DNA from 3 places in the Blautia sp. Sow4_E7 genome. Region 1 is predicted to be linked to each of the others. Evidence: riboswitches for the same ligand, from Rfam matches in the RefSeq annotation. Region 1 holds a riboswitch; each other region holds the start of a gene.
What was found. A riboswitch is a leader RNA that binds a small molecule or an ion and turns the genes downstream of it on or off. The one in region 1 is predicted to bind cobalamin.
Positions count from the first base shown of each region.

Region 2: it holds a riboswitch for cobalamin, as region 1 does, so the genes downstream of both, ACTQ50_RS07470 (cysteine-rich small domain-containing protein) here and ACTQ50_RS10670 (sirohydrochlorin cobaltochelatase) in region 1, are expected to answer to the same signal.
Region 3: it holds a riboswitch for cobalamin, as region 1 does, so the genes downstream of both, ACTQ50_RS16480 (ABC transporter substrate-binding protein) here and ACTQ50_RS10670 (sirohydrochlorin cobaltochelatase) in region 1, are expected to answer to the same signal.

Region 1 is NZ_JBQKLL010000016.1:10,765-16,766, forward strand. It holds gene ACTQ50_RS10665 (Ig-like domain-containing protein) at 9-3,830, shown strand; cobalamin riboswitch at 4,129-4,304, shown strand; gene ACTQ50_RS10670 (sirohydrochlorin cobaltochelatase) at 4,531-5,781, shown strand; gene ACTQ50_RS10675 (hypothetical protein) at 5,879-6,002, shown strand, end outside.
Region 2 is NZ_JBQKLL010000009.1:19,218-25,219, forward strand. It holds gene ACTQ50_RS07455 (N-acetylmuramoyl-L-alanine amidase family protein) at 1-80, shown strand, start outside; gene ACTQ50_RS07460 (C40 family peptidase) at 395-1,735, shown strand; gene ACTQ50_RS07465 (GDSL-type esterase/lipase family protein) at 1,939-2,970, shown strand; cobalamin riboswitch at 3,123-3,309, shown strand; gene ACTQ50_RS07470 (cysteine-rich small domain-containing protein) at 3,691-4,002, shown strand; gene ACTQ50_RS07475 (phosphatase) at 4,165-4,878, opposite strand; gene ACTQ50_RS07480 (BMC domain-containing protein) at 5,151-5,528, shown strand; gene ACTQ50_RS07485 (EutP/PduV family microcompartment system protein) at 5,535-6,002, shown strand, end outside.
Region 3 is NZ_JBQKLL010000042.1:8,105-14,106, forward strand. It holds gene hemA (glutamyl-tRNA reductase) at 1-994, opposite strand, end outside; gene ACTQ50_RS16465 (CGGC domain-containing protein) at 1,208-1,561, opposite strand; gene ACTQ50_RS16470 (ABC transporter ATP-binding protein) at 1,596-2,351, opposite strand; gene ACTQ50_RS16475 (FecCD family ABC transporter permease) at 2,348-3,415, opposite strand; gene ACTQ50_RS16480 (ABC transporter substrate-binding protein) at 3,458-4,549, opposite strand; cobalamin riboswitch at 4,652-4,839, opposite strand; gene ACTQ50_RS16485 (sirohydrochlorin cobaltochelatase) at 4,909-5,697, opposite strand; gene ACTQ50_RS16490 (inositol monophosphatase family protein) at 5,836-6,002, shown strand, end outside.

The sequences.
Region 1 (6,002 bases):
GGAAGAAAATGAAACAAAGAAGAACAAAAATTTTGGCTCTGTTTCTTACCGCTACGATGGCAGTTGGCTCCCCGGTCACTGCTTTTTCCGTAAGCGCAGAAGACTGGGCATCCGCCGATGAGATTGCTGGTTTTGAAAGCGATTGGGAAAGCACTGATACCCAGGAGTCTGCTGATGATTTTGCAGCTGTGGAAAGTGAAGCAGCCCCTGAAGCTTCCAGTGATGCTGCAGTAGATGATTTTTTCAGTTCAGAAGACGGATTTGCAAGTGAGGTAACAGAAGAAGCGGCTGGTGAAGCTGTTGGAACAGAAGCAGTAGAAACCGGTCTTGGAGAAAAGACGGAATTTGCAGACGGAACCTATGTGCCAGATGACTTTTCTTTTTCAGGCGGAACTGGAAAAGTTACCATTACCTGCCCATCTATTGTGATCGAAAATGGTGTTGTTTATGGAAATATTCTGTTTTCCAGTAAAAAATACACACAGATTAAATTGAATGGGGAAGTATATCCAGTACTTTCAACAGAGGATGGTTCTTTGTTTAAAATCCCGGTAGTACTGAACCAGGATATGGCGATTGCGGCAACAACCGTGGCTATGACTGAGGCTCATGATGTTGATTACACTCTGAAGATTACACAGGATACCAGCAAGTTTACTCCGAAACCTGAGGAGAAAGCAGATTACACAGCTGTAGATGCTGCGCTTGCGAAGGTTCCGTCAGACCTTTCCATCTATACTGAGGAAACTGCAAAAGCAGTCACAGATGCAGTTGCAGCAGTTCAGCGCGACTATGGAAAGTCCAGACAGGCTGAGGTTGATGCAATGGCTTCTAAAATTGAAGCAGCAGTTGCTGCCCTGGTCAAAAAAGCAGTAGAGCCTACAGAGACAGAGCTGGCAATTACCAATAATACTGCAATGTTTAAAGCACAAAAGGCCGTTCTTCATAAAGATGAAAACGGAACCAGCCTTATTGTAACTTTAAGTGGATCTGGTTATCACTATCTGTATAAGGGTACATATGAGGAAGCAGTTGCAAACGGCGACAACAGAGCCAACTGGTGTGCAGGAACTTTGGTAGATGGCAAATGGCAGTTTACCATTCCGGTAAGTGAAGGTGAGACAAAGCTTGCACTGGTAGCAATTTCAAACAGCTATCTTACCAAATACGAGCAGGGCTTAAATACACTGGAGAGAGCTTTCTATCCGAGACAGGCTGTGATCGATTATGACGCAAAGACTCTGGTAACAGGTGATTTTGATCATACAATTGATCTGACTGTAACCAATAATGTGAAAATGTTTAATGTAGCTGCTGCAGCATTACATACCATTGGTGGTCCAACTTCCAATAATTATCAGGAAATTTTACAGCTGACAATGGGAAGTGACAGCTTCGACCAACTGTATGTAGGAACCGCAGCAGAGGCAGCTGCAGCAGAAAGTACAATTGCGATCACCAGCCGTAAAGCAGATGTTGTGGTAAAAGCAAATGCCATGGGCGGAAGTACAGCTGTAGATTACCTTGATAAAGCAACAACTTTAGCATTCCATTCTGCAAAAAATGAAAAATGGTATGAACGAGTTTTCACAGTAAGCAAAACAGGAAAAACGGTTGTGGTTGATCCAGTTCCGGTACCTGCAACTGGTATTACACTGGATGCTTCTGAGAAATCTGCTTATGCAGGAGAGAGCTTTACCCTCACAGCAACTGTAGAGCCAAAGGATTCCACAGATAAGGCTGTATGGTCCAGTGACAAGGAAAATGTTGCAAAAGTAGATCAGAATGGTACGGTAACTGCTGTGGGCGAAGGAACAGCTGTGATTACTGCAAAAGCTGGAAATTTCAGTGCGCAGTGTACAGTAACGGTAAAGAAAGGCTTCTCCATTGGAGTAAAAACCTATCTTCTTGATGAAAACGGGGCAACTCCTTCCAGGCTGACTGGTGTAGAAGTTACTTTAACTGATTCTGAAGGAAATGTTCTGAAGGAAACAAGTCAGAATACTACTACTTTTTCATTTACAGGCATAGATGCAACAAAAGAATATACACTGAAAGTAGTCAGAGATGGCTGCTATGTAATTGATGGAAAAACAAAAGAGCCAGCCGGATATTTTGTTTATACCACAAAGGTTACAAAAGAAAATGACGGTGCTTCCTATTCTGTTTACTTTAAGAAGGATGCGCTGATTGCAGCACTTAAGAAAGCTCCGGCAGATTATTCCCTTTATGATGAGGCGTCTGTACAGGCTGTGAAAGATGCTATTGCAGCAGCAAATCCTGATGAGACAGATTTTGCAAAGAGAGATGAAGCAGCGGCTAAGATTGAGGAGGCAGTCAGCAAACTGGTTCTGAAAGATGGAAAATATGCTGCAGCAGCAGAACCAGGAGAGAGCAATGCCGGTTTTGAGGCAAAGGACGTTGTGATTTTCACAGAAGATGGCGTACTGAAGGCAAGCTTTACAGGAACTCAGCCAGTTTACAAGAGGCTGTATCTGGGAACTGCTTCCGAAGCGAAAAAGGCAGTGAAGAGTGACACAGAAGATCCAAAACTGATCCAGGGTGTTGCAGTAGAAGAGGCTGATGGAAGTACTTCTTATCGTTTTACAATGCCAATTCCGGCATTAAATACAAAGGTAGAATTTGTTGCAAATAGTGGTACAGGTACAAGATGGCTTTCAAAAGCTCTTACATTTACTACTGATAAAGTGACGAAAGGTATTACCCTTGATACAACTGAGGAAATGCTGAATGTAGGTTCTGAGAAAGCGATCACAGCTACTGCAGCTGCTGATTACAGCACAGGTAAAAAGATCACATGGACTTCCAGTGATGAAAAGGTTGCGACTGTAACAGATGGTACAGTAAAAGCAGTAGGAGAAGGAAAAGCAGTGATCACAGCACAGGTTGGAGAGTTTACAGCAGAGTGCCAGATCACAGTTCATACTTATGAAACCCTTCCGGCAAGAACTGCAACCTGTACAAGAACCAGTCTTACAGAGGGCCTTAAATGCTCTGTATGCGGTGAGATCCTGAAAGCTCAGGTGGAAGGTCCGGCACTTGGACATAAAGAAGTAGTTCTTCCGGCTGTGAAAGCTACCTGTACCAAGGATGGATGGAGTGAAGGTAAGAAATGCTCTGTATGCGGTATCATCCTGAAAGCCCGCAAGCTTGTAAAGGCAAGCGGACATAAAGAGGTTGTGATCCCGGCTGTGGCAGCAACACAGGGACATACCGGACTTACAGAAGGAAAGAAATGCTCCGTATGCGGTGAGATCCTGACAGCCCAGAAAACCACACCGGCACTTCCAATCCTTGTTGCCAAGGTAACTGTAAGTGCGAAAAATTCCGTAAAGGTAGCAGCAGGCAAGAAAGTACAGCTTCAGGTGAAAACAGCTCCTTCTAATGCAGACAACAGCGCGGTAACCTGGAAATCCAGCAATACCAAGGTAGCAACTGTCAATGCAAAAGGCGTTGTAACTATGAAGAAAAATGCTGGTGGAAAGAGCGTTGTAATTACCGCAACTGCAAAAGACGGCAGCAAGGTATACGGTTCCATTAAGCTTACCTGCATGAAGGGCTATGTGAAGAAAATCACCATTTCCGGAAAGAAAACAGTCAAAAAAGGAAAGACCCTGAAGCTGAAAGCAAACGTTACAGCATCCAGTAAGGCAAACAAGAGCGTGGTATGGAGCTCCAGCAATACCAAGGTAGCAACGGTATCTTCCAAGGGTGTTGTGAAAGGGAAAAAGAAAGGTACTGTAACAATTACAGTCAGATCTCTTGACGGAACCAATAAGAAGGCAACGATCAAGATCAAAGTAAAATAAGTAAAAATGTTTAAATGCGATAATATCTGAATTGCTTTAAAATGGTCCATGGCATAGTCTGTGGACCATTTTTTTCTATGAAAGTTCTGGACGGCAGCCACGAATTCGTCATGCCTGCATGTTAGAAAATCTGCTGGAAATCTGTATAGAAGAGTGGACTGTGGAGGAGCGGAAAAATATGGCTGAGAAGATTTAAAGAAAATGTATAAATCCAGGCTGATTTACAAAAAATACATATTTTGTTCATAAAAAATACATGAAAATATGGTAATTTCTAATCATCCGAGTCGAATATGTATAATGGTTATAACGCAAGGGTTGCATCATGAACATGGTGCATAAAAGAGAATCCGGTGAGAATCCGGAACGATGCCGTCACTGTGTAAGGGAGCTGCTTCAGAGCCCACTGGGAAACCGGGAAGGGGAAGCGGCGTTGACCGAAGTCAGGAGAACTGCCTTGGCGTGGAATCTTAGGTCTGCGGTACACAGAACCTGTATTCTCATAACGATACATGAATATTTTCTAAATGTTTTTTGGAAGAAACGTGTGTATATGGGGATGGTTACAGTCGCAGAAAATGCGGCTGTTTTTTACGCGGTATGAGCCAGAGACTATGCTTGCATGAGACCTTGGCGATTGCCGCGGGATTCTTTATACGTGATTCTATCCGGAAATACAAGAAAAAAAGAGGAAAAAGAAATGAAAAGAAACTCTTTATTAGCAATCCTTCTTGCAGCTTCTATGGCAGCAAGCATGACAGTAGCAACTGGATCTGTTGCATTTGCAGAGACAGAGGAAGCTACAGAGGAGACAGCAGACGATGCAGAAGCAGCCGATGATGCAGAAGCAGCAGATGACACAGCGGATGCAGATCAGGAAGCTGCTGATAAAGTAGCAGCACTTATTGACGCAATCTATGTTCAGGAGAGAACAGATGATACAGACGCACAGTGCAAAGAAGCAAAAGAAGCATGGGATGCCCTTACAGATGCTCAGAAAGAGCTGGTAGAGGGAGAAGAAGCAAGCCCAGAGTATTTCGGACGTGACACAGGTGATGCTTCCAAGGATGATCCACGTAACCAGGATGAGATCGGTGACAATGAGCTTCTGGTTGTAAGCTTTGGTACATCCTTTAATGACAGCCGTGCTGAGGATATCAAAGGAATTGAGGATGCTCTTGCAGAAGCATTCCCGGATTGGTCTGTAAGAAGAGCATTTACCGCTCAGATCATCATCAATCATGTACAGGCAAGGGACGATGAGCACATTGACAACATGCAGCAGGCTCTTGAACGTGCTGTAGAGAACGGTGTTAAGAATCTGGTTGTTCAGCCTACACACCTTATGCATGGTGCTGAGTATGATGAGATGGTAGAAGCTATTGATGCGTACAAAGATAAATTTGAGTCTGTAGCAATCGCTGAGCCAATGCTTGGTGAGGTTGGAGATGACGCTACTGTTATCAACGACGACAAAGCTGCTGTTGCACAGGCAATTACAGATGAGGCTGTAAAAGAGGCTGGATATGACACCATGGAAGCTGCTGCAGAAGATGGAACAGCATTCGTATTCATGGGACATGGTACTTCCCATACAGCAAACGTTACATATGACCAGATGCAGACACAGATGGAGAACCTTGGATTCACAAACGCATTCATCGGTACTGTAGAGGGTGAGCCAGAGGATACCGCTTGTGACGTAGTAATTGACAAAGTTAAAGATGCTGGCTTCAAGAAAGTAATCCTTCGTCCACTTATGGTTGTTGCTGGTGACCACGCAAACAACGATATGGCTGGTGATGATGACGATTCCTGGAAGAGCATGTTCGAGGCTTCTGGAGATTTTGATGAGATCGATTGCCAGATCGAAGGTCTTGGAAGAATTGATGCTGTAGAGCAGCTTTATGTAGCTCATACTCAGGCAGCTATTGATTCTATCGCTGAGTAATCAGAAGAATAAATTTTATAGCATACAGGCAGCTGCTCCACGGTGGGGCAGCTGTTTGAGTAATAAAATATAAGAAAGAAAAGCAAGGAGAGTTATTATGAAACGTTCATTAGTCATTTTATTAACAGCAGTAAGTATTTCCACTATGACAGCAGCAACTGCATTCCCGGCATTTGCAGAGAGTACAGAAGCCACAGCAGAGGAGCCAGCAGATGATGCAG
Region 2 (6,002 bases), on a different contig from region 1:
ACAGCAGTGTTCTTTCTGATCCGGATGGTTATGGAAACATGACAGCAGACCAGATCCTGTATGATCTGTTTGGCAAGTAATAAGAATTAATAAGATATTTTATAGAAGGAAATCAGTGAAGACGCTGGTTTCCTTCTTTTTTATAAACAACAAGCTGGAGATTGCATAAGAATTCGGCGGCTGCCGCGATAACAAGCCGGATTCACAGAATGTGGTTGACTTGTTTAAAACAAATATATTACGAAATGTTACAGAAATTTAAAATTTATTGCAATTTAGGGTTGAAATCTTTTCAAGGGTGTGTTAATATGTAGCAAGATTGAAAAAGATATTGCAAACATCTTACAAATTGAGCTATTTAGATTATCAAAAAGATTAACGAGGGTGATGAAACATGAAGAAAAGAATTGTATGTCTGACACTGGCAATTTTAATGTGCGGCTCACAGGCAGTAAGCGTAATGGCTGACCGTGAGAGCGACTTAAGAGAAGAGCAGGCTTGGACAAGCCAGCAGCTGGATGCTACATATGAGCGTATGAGTGCTTTGTGGGAGCAGAAACAGCAGCTTGAGAGCCAGATCGAATCTTTGAATTCTGATCTTGTAAATGTAATGGTTTCCATTCAGACTCTTGAGAATGATATCGCTTCCAAACAGGCCGAAATTGAGAAAACAGAAGGCGACCTGACCAAGGCTCAGAACGCCAAAGATAAACAGTACAGCTCCATGAAGAAACGTATCCAGTACCTTTACGAAAAAGGTGGAAACAATGCATGGTTCCAGATGATGCTGAACGCAGATAACCTTGCAGATCTTCTTACAAGAGCTGAGTACACACAGCAGATGTACGAGCAGGATAGAGAGAGCCTTCAGAAATATGCAAGAACGATTGAAGAGGTTCAGAAGTTAGAAGATCAGTATCAGCAGGAGAAAGCTGATTTCGAGACAATGAAAGAAGAGTATGAGGCTCAGCAGTCCAACCTTCAGTATCAGCTGGATGTAACCCGCGCCAACAATGCAGATTGCGAGAACGAGATCGCATATGCACAGCAGCAGGCAACCGAGTATGCAAACCTTTTGGAACAGCAGCAGGCTGAAATCGAGCAGCTTGAGGCAGAGCGTATTGCAGCTGAGGAAGAAGCAAGACGCCAGGCAGAAGCAGAGGCTGCCGCAGCCGCAGCAGCACAGGAAGCTGAGGAGAACGGAGATTATGATTCTTCCGAGGAGGTAGAGTATGATGAGGATGGAAACGTTGTAAGCGGTTCTTCCGATACTTCTTCTGATTATGAATATGATGAGTATGGCAATGTGATCGACACAGAGAATACAGTAGATTATGATTCTTCTGATGATTCCTCTTCCAGCTCATCCAGCAGCTCCAGCAGTTCTTCCGGTTCAGGATCTTCTGTTGTAGATTATGCGACACAGTTCGTTGGAAATCCGTATGTATGGGGCGGAACAAGCCTTACAAACGGTGCTGACTGCTCCGGTTTTGTACAGAGTGTATATGCAAACTTCGGCGTAAGCCTTCCAAGAACCTCTTATGAGCAGCAGAATGCAGGATATGAAGTATCTTATGCAGATGCACAGCCAGGTGATCTGATCTGCTATGGCGGACACGTTGCAATCTATATGGGAAATGGACAGATCGTACATGCTTCCAACTCCAGAGATGGAATCAAGATCAGCAACAACGCTGCATACAGAACCATTACTTCTGTAAGACGTCTTGTGTAGTCTGAACAAATGAATAGGAGAGCCCTTTCGGATGAAAGTCCGGGAGGGCTTTTTTCATAGGAGAAAAATTCTATTGGAATATAGAAATGTAAATAGAAAAGAAGTATAATAGCGATAACTGTTATGCATTCAGCTGTGAAGCTGCGAAAACGTTTAGGATAACGAAAAATGCGCTTCATAGAACCAGAAGAGAGGAAAAGAAAATGCTGAAAGATTATAAGATCAGGGAAATTCCATATTTAAGAGTTCTTGGCAGGACAAATGGAAGTCTGGAGCCGGTTACCTTGTTCTGGACGGCTTCCGGGATTGAAATGAATATAAAGGCCACAGAAGCGTGGGTGACGGTCCGCTCAGATTACGAGCTGTTTGAGCCCTGGGCAGATGTGATCGTAGACGGTGCACTGAGTCAGCGTCTTATGGTAAACAAAGGGGAACAGAAAATCTGTCTTTTTCGAAACATGGAGGGGGATAAGATCCGGAACGTGAAGCTTCTTCGTGATACGCCTGCTTTTCCAACAGATGAGAAAACACTATTTCAGATACTGGAAGTGCAGACAGACGGAGAATTCTGCCCTCTTGAAGAGCCGAAAATGAGGCTGGAGGTGATCGGAGACAGTATCACTTCCGGGGAAGGCGGAAGCGGAGCAGGCGGGGAAATGACCTGGAATTCTTTTTGCTTTAATTGTGTGGACAATTATGCGTATATGGCAGCGAAAGAGCTGGATGCAATTTATCACTGCATAAGCCAGAGCGGATGGGGCGTTTTCTGTTCCTGGGAAGGGGATGAAAAACAGGCAATCCCGCCCTATTACGAGCAGGTGTGCGGCCTGTTGAACGGAGAGAGAAACAAGGAACTGGGAGCTTTTGAAAAATGGGATTTCCAGAAATTCCAGCCAGACGTGATTGTGGTAAATTTGGGAACAAATGACGGCAGCGGCACCAAGGATATGGAAAAGGTGGGAAATGCAGTGGAGGATTTTTTGAAAAAACTGCGTGACTGTAATCCGGAAAGCTATATTCTGTGGTGTTACGGAATGCTTGGAAATGGAATCCAGTCTACCATTGAAAATGCGATTCAGAATTATAAGACAAAGTCCGGGGATGAACGTGTTGAGTTTGTGGAACTGCCAGATACCCTGGAAGGGGAATTTGGCTCAAGACAGCATCCAGGACATCCATCCCATGAGAAGACAGCGAAAGTTCTGGTGGAGAAGATCCGTGAGATTGCAGGCTGAATCGCGTTAAACTTTGCTTATGAACAAGATCCCGCGCAGTCATTGCCAGGCAATCTGCGGACAGCCGCTACAGGTTGATAAAAAAATAACAAAAGTTTCTCATCAAGGGTTGACAAACACAGTGACCGGTGGTACTATAATGTCAGTATAATTCCATATTGAACATATTAAGTGCTGAAGGCTATGAGCTGGCAGAAAGAGGGAATCAGGTGTGAAACCTGAGCGATCCGGTCACTGTAACAGAGGAGCGAATCTCAGAGTCCATTGTGCAGATGCATGAGAAGGAGAGAGGAGCGATGATCCTGGAGCCAGGAAACCTGCTTGGTATGGCGAGGTTAAACTTCCGATGAAAGTGTAACAACCAGTTTTGGGGAATCCGCAGCCCCGAGATGTTGTCCGCTTTTGTGAGTGGACATTTTTTATGGAATAATCGCCTGTTCAGAAGAATTATACAGATTAAATGGCAGGCGATACTACTTCGGATGAAACCGTTCCCTCCGCGTATATATGAACGGATCATATTCTACCCCGGGGTAGCATCGCTCCCTCTTAAATAAGGACGATGATTTGGAAACCGCTATAGCGGTATTTTTTTTACTCTTTTATTGCAAAAACACATTGTAGTCAGCTGGTGGAAACAAGTTTGTGCTGCTTAAGCGCTGTACATTATGAAACGGTTTGCACAGAAGAGTTTGAACTATAGGAGATAAGTAGAACAGTATGAAGAAGAAATATTGGGAAGACAAAGAATACTCTTATTTCAGCCACAAGAAATGCGAATTTTTCCCCTGCCACAAAGGGGCAGACCCGGAAGATTTTAACTGCCTGTTCTGCTATTGCCCTCTTTATGCACTGGGAGATAAGTGCGGCGGGAATTTTAAATATAACGAAAAAGGCTTCAAGGACTGCACCAATTGCCAGTTTCCCCATAAGAGGAAAAACTACGGCTATGTGACTGGAAAATACCAGGAACTGGCGGCAATGATGCAGAAAGTAAGAGAGGCAGAGCAGGGAAATACAGATGAGAAATAGTTAATCGCACAGATGGCATTTCACACTGCATGCCTGGGTTTTCTGCAGATCCTGTTTGCAGAAATCATCTTGCGAAAAAATATCTGTGAATAGTAAAAGAAAACTCTCCTGAATATATAAACGAAGTGAAAAAAGTGGTTTATAATTCAGGAGAGTTTTTTGCTATCTTATACTTAACAGCATTTTTAATTTGGGAATCTGGTTGTTGAGAATCAGGCTTTCCGGAAACATGGCCTCATGGACGAAATCAGCAGCATAAGTGAAATCTCCAATATGTTCGGCCCCATGGCTGTCGCTGGAAAGTACGATAGGAACCAGGTACTTCCGGCAGCAGGCCAGAATCTGTGCGCAGTTAGTCCGTGTGTCGCCCCGGTATCCGTAAGGAGCCAGGGAAGCTTCGTTGATCTCCAGGATCACGCCGTTTTCGCCGGCGGCTTTTACAACTGCATTGTAATCCACATCATATTGGGTATTGTCAATATGTCCCAGTATTTTTACCACAGGATTTTTCATTACGTTCAGAAATGTTGTGGTATTTTCTTCCCGTGTCCCTGGACGGAAATTCTGATAATGCATGCTGGCAATGGCATAGTCCAGCTTATTAAGAAGCTCCTGTTCCAGATCTACTTTTCCATCTGTATCCAGAATATTCAGTTCAATTCCATACAATAATTCCACTCCAAATCGTTTCCTGGGGGAATAGGTCAGACTTCGAAAATAAGAGGAAGTCCCAGCTGCCAGAGTAGCCGGCCCGTGGTCTGTGATCCCAAGAAGCTTCAGCCTCTTCCTGGAAGCTGCCTTCGCCATGTCGCTGATGGTACAGCTAGTACCGTGCCCGCTGGCGATAGAATGAGTATGTATATCAGAAAGATACATAAAATCAACTCCTTTGTTTTAGTATGACAGAGGAAAAATAGCATGTCAACAGTAAAAACGGAAAAAAGATAGAAAACAAATAAAAACAACAATGAAATACAGGAAAAACCACATATAGTGTGCTGATACCTGTTGCTTTTTGTTGACAGTGAAGAAATGGAAAGGTATAATTAAGGACAGAGATACATTCAGAAACAGGATTATAGGAAGATACGGACTTTCATATATGGTGATGCCGCCGCCAGGCGACATGTCCGTTTTAGGAGGTAAACATGGGATATACAGATAATATGTCTCCGGAAATGAAACAGCGGATTGTGCAGGAACTGGTACCGGGCAAGCAGATTTCCCTGGCCCACATCATTGCCAATCCGGATAAGATCCTTTATACCAAACTGGGACTGGATCCCTCTTTGGATTATTCAAGGGCAGCCATTGGAATCATGACCGTAAGCCCGGCAGAGACCGCTATCATTATGGCGGATATCGCTATGAAGTCATCCGGGATCGAACTGGGATTTGTAGACCGTTTCAGCGGCAGCTTGATCATCACCGGTACGGTATCAGAAGTGGAAGCATCCACCAGCGCTATTCTGGACTACGTGGGAAATAAACTGGGCTTTACTTTATGCCCGATCACAAGGACCTGATATAATATGAAGAAACTTGTTCTGATCGGCCGCAGCGAGGCAGGAAAGACCACTCTTACCCAGGCCCTACGCGGTGAAAAAATACATTACCATAAAACACAGTATGTGAATAATTTTGATGTGATCGTGGATACGCCAGGAGAGTATGCCCAGACCAAGGGACTGGGACACGCCCTGGCGTTATATACATATGAATCTGATGTGGTAGGCCTGCTGGTTTCCGCCATCGAGCCCTACTGCCTTTTCCCGCCCTGTATCACCTGCATGGCGAACCGTGAGGTGATCGGGATCGTGACCAAGATCAATGATCCAAATGCCAACGTGAAGCTTGCCACATCCTGGCTGAAGCTTGCCGGCTGCAAGACCATTATTTATGTGGATTCCAAGAAACAGCAGGGAATCCCGGAAATCCTGGAGCATCTTCGGGAAGAAGGGGATGTGATGCCATGGGAAGAAGCAGAAGCCAATCAGGAA
Region 3 (6,002 bases), on a different contig from region 1:
GGTCCTTGCCCTCTAACCATTTGAAAAATTCATCCATCTGTTCCCGGACGATCCTTCCTGCTGCTTCTAAGTTTTCCTGCAGCTCAGCTGGCTTTTCATCTGTTTTGAAGCTGTCCATATCGTATAAGGTAACGCCCTCAAATCTGCCTACTTCCGGTTCAATATCTCTTGGAACCGCCAGATCAATAAGCACAATGGATTTCTCCAGCTCCAGTTCTTCAAAAAGCTCCTCACGCAGGGTAAAATTAGGACTTGCAGTGGCGCTTACTACCAGATCACATTTTGGCAGATATTCCATTCGTTCCCCATAATTAATCCTTTTACATCCAAAAGGAATGCTTACCATACCGCTTCGGTACTGGCGGACCGTTACCGTCACATCGGCGCCAGCCTCCATCAAAGTCTGTGCTGCCACCTTTCCCATCTCACCGTTTCCGATCACCATACAGACCTTCTCCTTTACGGAGTAGCCCTGCTTTTCCAGCATTTGTATGGCCTGATGGATCACAGAAGGATTTCCATGGGAAAATGGCACTTCTGTTTTGATTTTCTTGCCAGCTGTCACAGCCATCCGGAAAAGCACCTCAAGTGCGCCGTCTGTGGTAAAATGCTCTCTGGCGATTCCAAGGGCATCCTTTACCTGGGTCAGGATCTGGTCTTCCCCAAGGATCTGGGATTTCAGCCCGGAAGCCAGATAGAACAGATGCTCCACAGCATCGTGGCCTTCCCGTTTTATAAAATATTTCTCATATTCACTGTTCTGTATGTTTTTTAATTTGCAAAGCTCTTCATATAAAGAAAGCTCTGCGTCCTCCTCCACACTTGCCCAGACTTCCAGACGGTTGCATGTGGACAGGATAATGCAGCCGTTTATTCCAGGCTGCTCTTTTATTTTCTCCATTGCCTCCCCTGCATTTTTTCTGGTAAATGCAAATAAGGCCCGTATATCTACCGGAGCCATACTATGGTCGATTCCAATCATGGAAATACTCATCTTATGTAATTCTCCTTAAAACTTTTTGCTTCGGCGTTCTATCTCTCTATCCTTTTTCCGCCACCGCTAATTTTACTAATTCATAGGGGGATTGTCAATAAAACAACAATGAAAAACTTCCAGACGATTCTGTTATGGGTACTGTTACTTTATTCAAAGTAATCCATACTCCATTTATCCGTCTGGAAGTTCTCTTATGCCCATCTTATCTTTTCATTCTCTATGGGTGCCTCTAACCACCTGAATGCCTCTGTCTTCCATCATTTCACAGATACGGGTTATTCTTGGGCACTCTTTTTTGCCGCCGATCAGACGACATACACCAACATGCATAACCTTTATGTCTTCACTAACCAGCCTGTCAATTTTTTCCAGAATTCCTTTGTCCTCATCTGGTTCTGCAGGATTCATGCTTTTACATCCATTGCATGTCATCATGGCTGCCAGAGAGGTATCCTGGGAATATTCCTTAAAAAAGGCCTCCCGTTCCATAAAAGCCTTCAGGCATCCCACCCTGGCACAGACATCATTGGAATGAAGACAGGTCAAAATTCCGATCTTTGTCATTTTTCTCACCTTTTAACCCTTGTGCCTGTTTATTTTATAAGAACAAAATATGCATTTTACCCTGACTGTCATAGACCACTTCTGATTCTACCGTATAGATCCGCCGGATCAGCTCCGGTGTCAAAACCTCCCTAGGGGTGCCTTCACCCTCCAGAACACCGTCTTTTAAAACATAGATCCGGTCACAGTATGCAGCCGCAATATTCAGATCATGGATTGCGGAAATCACGGTAACATCCAGATTCTTTACCAGCTTCATCAACATGATCTGATGGGTAATGTCAAGATGGTTGGTAGGCTCATCCAGGATCAGGGCAGGCGTCTGCTGTGCAAGAGCTCTTGCAAGAATTACCCGCTGCTGTTCACCTCCTGATAAAGTGGAAAAGCTGCGGTCTGCAAATTTGTCCATCTGAACGGTTTTCAGCGCTTCTTCTACGATCCGGTAGTCATCTGCATTGTCTCTTTCCAAAGTTTTCTTATGAGGCGCACGTCCCATCAAAACCACTTCTCTTACGCTGAAATCAAAATTATAGTAATTGTGCTGGGCTACCACTGCCATTTTCCTTGCGGAGCTTTTTGCATTCATGGAATAAAGCTCTTCCTCATCAAGATATACAGCTCCGGAATCTGCCTTTAATACACGGTAAATACACTTCAGCAAAGTGGACTTTCCACTTCCATTAGGTCCAATGATCCCCACCAGTTCCTTATCCCTGGTTTCAATGGAAATTCCCTTAAGGATTTCCTTTGCCTGAAAATTTACCCGGATGTCTTCTGTGGTTATTTTCATCCCTTTTTCCCTCCGAAACCATAAGATTTGCGAACCAGCAAATAGATAAAGCAAGGAGCTCCGATAATAGAAACCAGAACACCGATAGGCATTTCTGAGTTTTTCAGGATCACACGGCACGCCACATCACACCAGATCAGAAAGGAACTGCCAAGCAGGGCGCTAAGCGGGATCAGGCGGCTGTGGTCTGTTCCAAACAGGATTCTCACCACATGAGGGATCACCAGCCCCACAAAGCCGATCACTCCGGCACAATACACGGCAAAACCTACCATCACAGAAGAAAGGATCAGGTATGCAGTCCGAAATCTGTGCAGATCTGTTCCCAGAGTAATAGATACTTCATCTCCAAGCAGCATTAGATTCAAATTCCTGTACTGTGTCCAGAAAAGCACTACACACACCAGCGTCACAGGAAGCATCACACTTACTCTTGACCAATTGGCTCCTGCAAGACTTCCCATGTTCCACTTCATAACCTCTGTGGCACCATTTTTATCATTTGTTATGTAGATCACAAAATTGGAAAAAGCAGAACAGACTGCGCTGATTGCCATTCCTGCAAGAATCAGCTTTGCTGATGTTGCTTTGCCTCCCATATTGGCAATTGCAATAACCGCAAAGGAGGTGACCATGGCTCCTATAAATGCGCAAAGCCCTACGGAGTTTCCTCCAAGGAAGCCGCCGATTCCAAGCATGATCGCCAGAGTTGCCCCAAAAGAAGCACCGGAAGAAATTCCAAGTACATAAGGATCTGCCAAAGGATTCTGCACAATTGCCTGCATGACCACGCCACACACAGAAAGGGCCATACCTACCGCCAGTGCCAGAAGAACTCTTGGAAGACGGATCAGCCATACAACATCATGAATGGCCCCCTCAGAGTAGGAGGCCATACTTTTTATGTGGAATATTTTGTACAGGATCACGCTGTATACATCCTTCAATGACAGATCTGCATTTCCAAATGTAACAGCTGCCAGTATGGAAAAAATCAGAAATGCGGCAAGTCCCACAAGGGCTGTTGCATAAATAGATGAACGAAAAATTTTCTCTTTTTTCACTGTTTTTTCCTCAATATTTAAGTATCCGTTCCAAAACAGAAATTAATCAATTGCAACGTCAGGATATAATCCTTTTGCAAATGTCTCCACTCCGTCCTGGGTACGGGTTGCACTTGCGTACATTTCGCTGAGCATGATCGGATATACACGGCCATTCTTTACTGCGTCAAGGCTCTGGAGGGCCTCATCATCCTGGATCACAGCCATCTGGCTTTCCAGAACACTCTGTGGATCGTCACCTGCATATGGCATGTATACCACAAAGATCACATCCGGGTTTGCAGCAATGATGTCCTCTTTTCCAACGGTAGAGGCATCCGGATTTGCAAGAGTTGCACCTAACTTGGTTACCATATCTCCGCCGAGGCTGCTTGCGCCGTAGTTTGTAATGTCCTCACCAAGTGGCTCAAGAACCATTACAGTAGGTTTCTCTTCTACGTCTTTTGTTGCCTCAAGTGTGTTGTCAATAACAGCTTTGATATCGTCAACAATTGCTTCTGCTTTATCCTGTACATCAAAGATCTTACCAAGATTCAGGATATCTGTATATTCATTTTCCAGTGTTCTCTCACCACCTGGACGGGTGTTGGAGTTATAGTAAGTATTGCAACCTTTGTCGATCCAGTTGGTTACATTTCCAAGGTTCTTATCAGAAAACAGGGAACTCCAGGAAAGGATCATATCTGGCTCCAGCATGGTTACAGTTTCAAGGGATGGGGTAAATTCATCAAGATAATTGGTTTTAGAAAATGCTTCTTTCAGATCATCCGGAACTTCATTATCAAGGCCTGCAGTTGCAACAAGGCGGTCCTCAAGTCCAAGTGCCAGCATTGTCTCAATGCTGCCCTGGTATACAGCGATAACCTTTTCCGGTGCTTTTTCATAGGTGGTTTCGATCTCGTTTCCATCGTAATCATAGGTGGTGATAGTTAAAGGATACTCTGTTCTGGTCTCGCCCTCAGAAGCAGTCTCTTCCTCGGAAGCATCTGCGGTCTCTTCTGCCGGCTGGTTATCCTCTTTGATTGTCTCGGAGTCTGCACGCTCTGCTGCATACACTGCAGGTGATGCGGACATAGTCATAGCAGCTGCCATCATCATAGCCATGATTCTTGTGGTTAAAACTTTGTTTTTCATTTCTTTTCCTCTCTTTTCGTTTGTTTTCGTAACCGAAAAGATGGGGCTTCAAAAAGCGTCACTGCTGCCAGTGACTTAAAAGGCACTTTTTACGGAAGCTCCTCTTCTTACCTTCGTCAAGCAGGTTTCCTGGCTCGCAGGTAGTAGCAGCATGGCTTCCCTTCTCACGCATATGCGCAATGGTTTTCATAAGCCAGCCTTCCTGTATACAGTGGCCGCAACCGTTCAGGCTTTGCACCTGATTCCCTCTCACAGCGAAATCGCTGTTCACTTAACTGGTATTCAATTACTTCAACAGTCTAGCATATCTCTTCTTTAAAAACAACAACATTATTTGCCAATTCACAAATTGGGGGCAATTATCTGGCGGTTTTTACATGCTCTACAAACAGACTCCGGATGCTTTCGTATTCGCCAAGCCCCTTCAGAACGGTTTCAACTTTATAGCCTTTCGCTCCGATCACATTTTTCCAGGAATCTGCTTCCTCCCCTGCCATATCATTCCTGGCATGGTCACCTGCCACGATCATAAACGGTGCGAGCACAACCTTCCTGGCGCCGCTTTTCTCCAGCTGGTTCAATGCCTGGTCAATTTCTGGATAGCCCTCTACAGTTGCCACGATCACATTTTCATATCCCATATCTTTAAATCTGTAATCAAGAGCGGCATAAACTGTATTTGCATAGTGCTCAGTTCCATGTCCCATAAGTACAAGTGCAGTCTTCTTATCCTGAATGACAGGAAAAGCATCTGCAATTGCTTTTACCACATATGCATTGTCTTCTTCTGTGGTAAGCAGCGGATTACCGAATTTCACAGACTGGAAGTGATCAGCAGCTGCAAGAACATCTGCTTTCATAAGATCGTTCTCCACTCCATTCATTACGTGAGTTGGCTGAACGGTCACCTCCTCGATTCCGTCCTGTGCCATACGCTCCATGGCTTCTTTCACGTTATCATAATGAATATGATCCCGTTTTTCAATTTTTGCCAGGATCATCTTGCTGGTCCATGCACGATAGATCCTGTACTGGGGAAAAGCGTCTCCAATTGTCTCTTCAATTGCGTCAATGGTCACTTTCCTGGTGTCCTCATGGCTGGTTCCAAAGCTTACCACGAGAATTGCTTTCTTGGTGAAATTACCCATTCTCTTACCTCCATAATTTTATTTTTACACTGTAATTATAAGGTAAAAATAAATTTTTACAACTCAATTTTTCGCATTTTCAAAGCCTTGTCCTTCCTGTTTATTTATGGTAAATTTTATCCTGGAGGTGTTACTCATATGAATAAAGAAAATCAATCTAAGATCATAGAACTTGTAAAGCAGACAAAGCCGCTGATCTTTCAGGAAATGACGCACGAAAAGGTTACGGAAAAAGGGGCTGCTGACTATGTGACCAATGTGGATGTGGCTGTGCAGAATTATCTGAAAGAGGCGCTTGGAAAGGA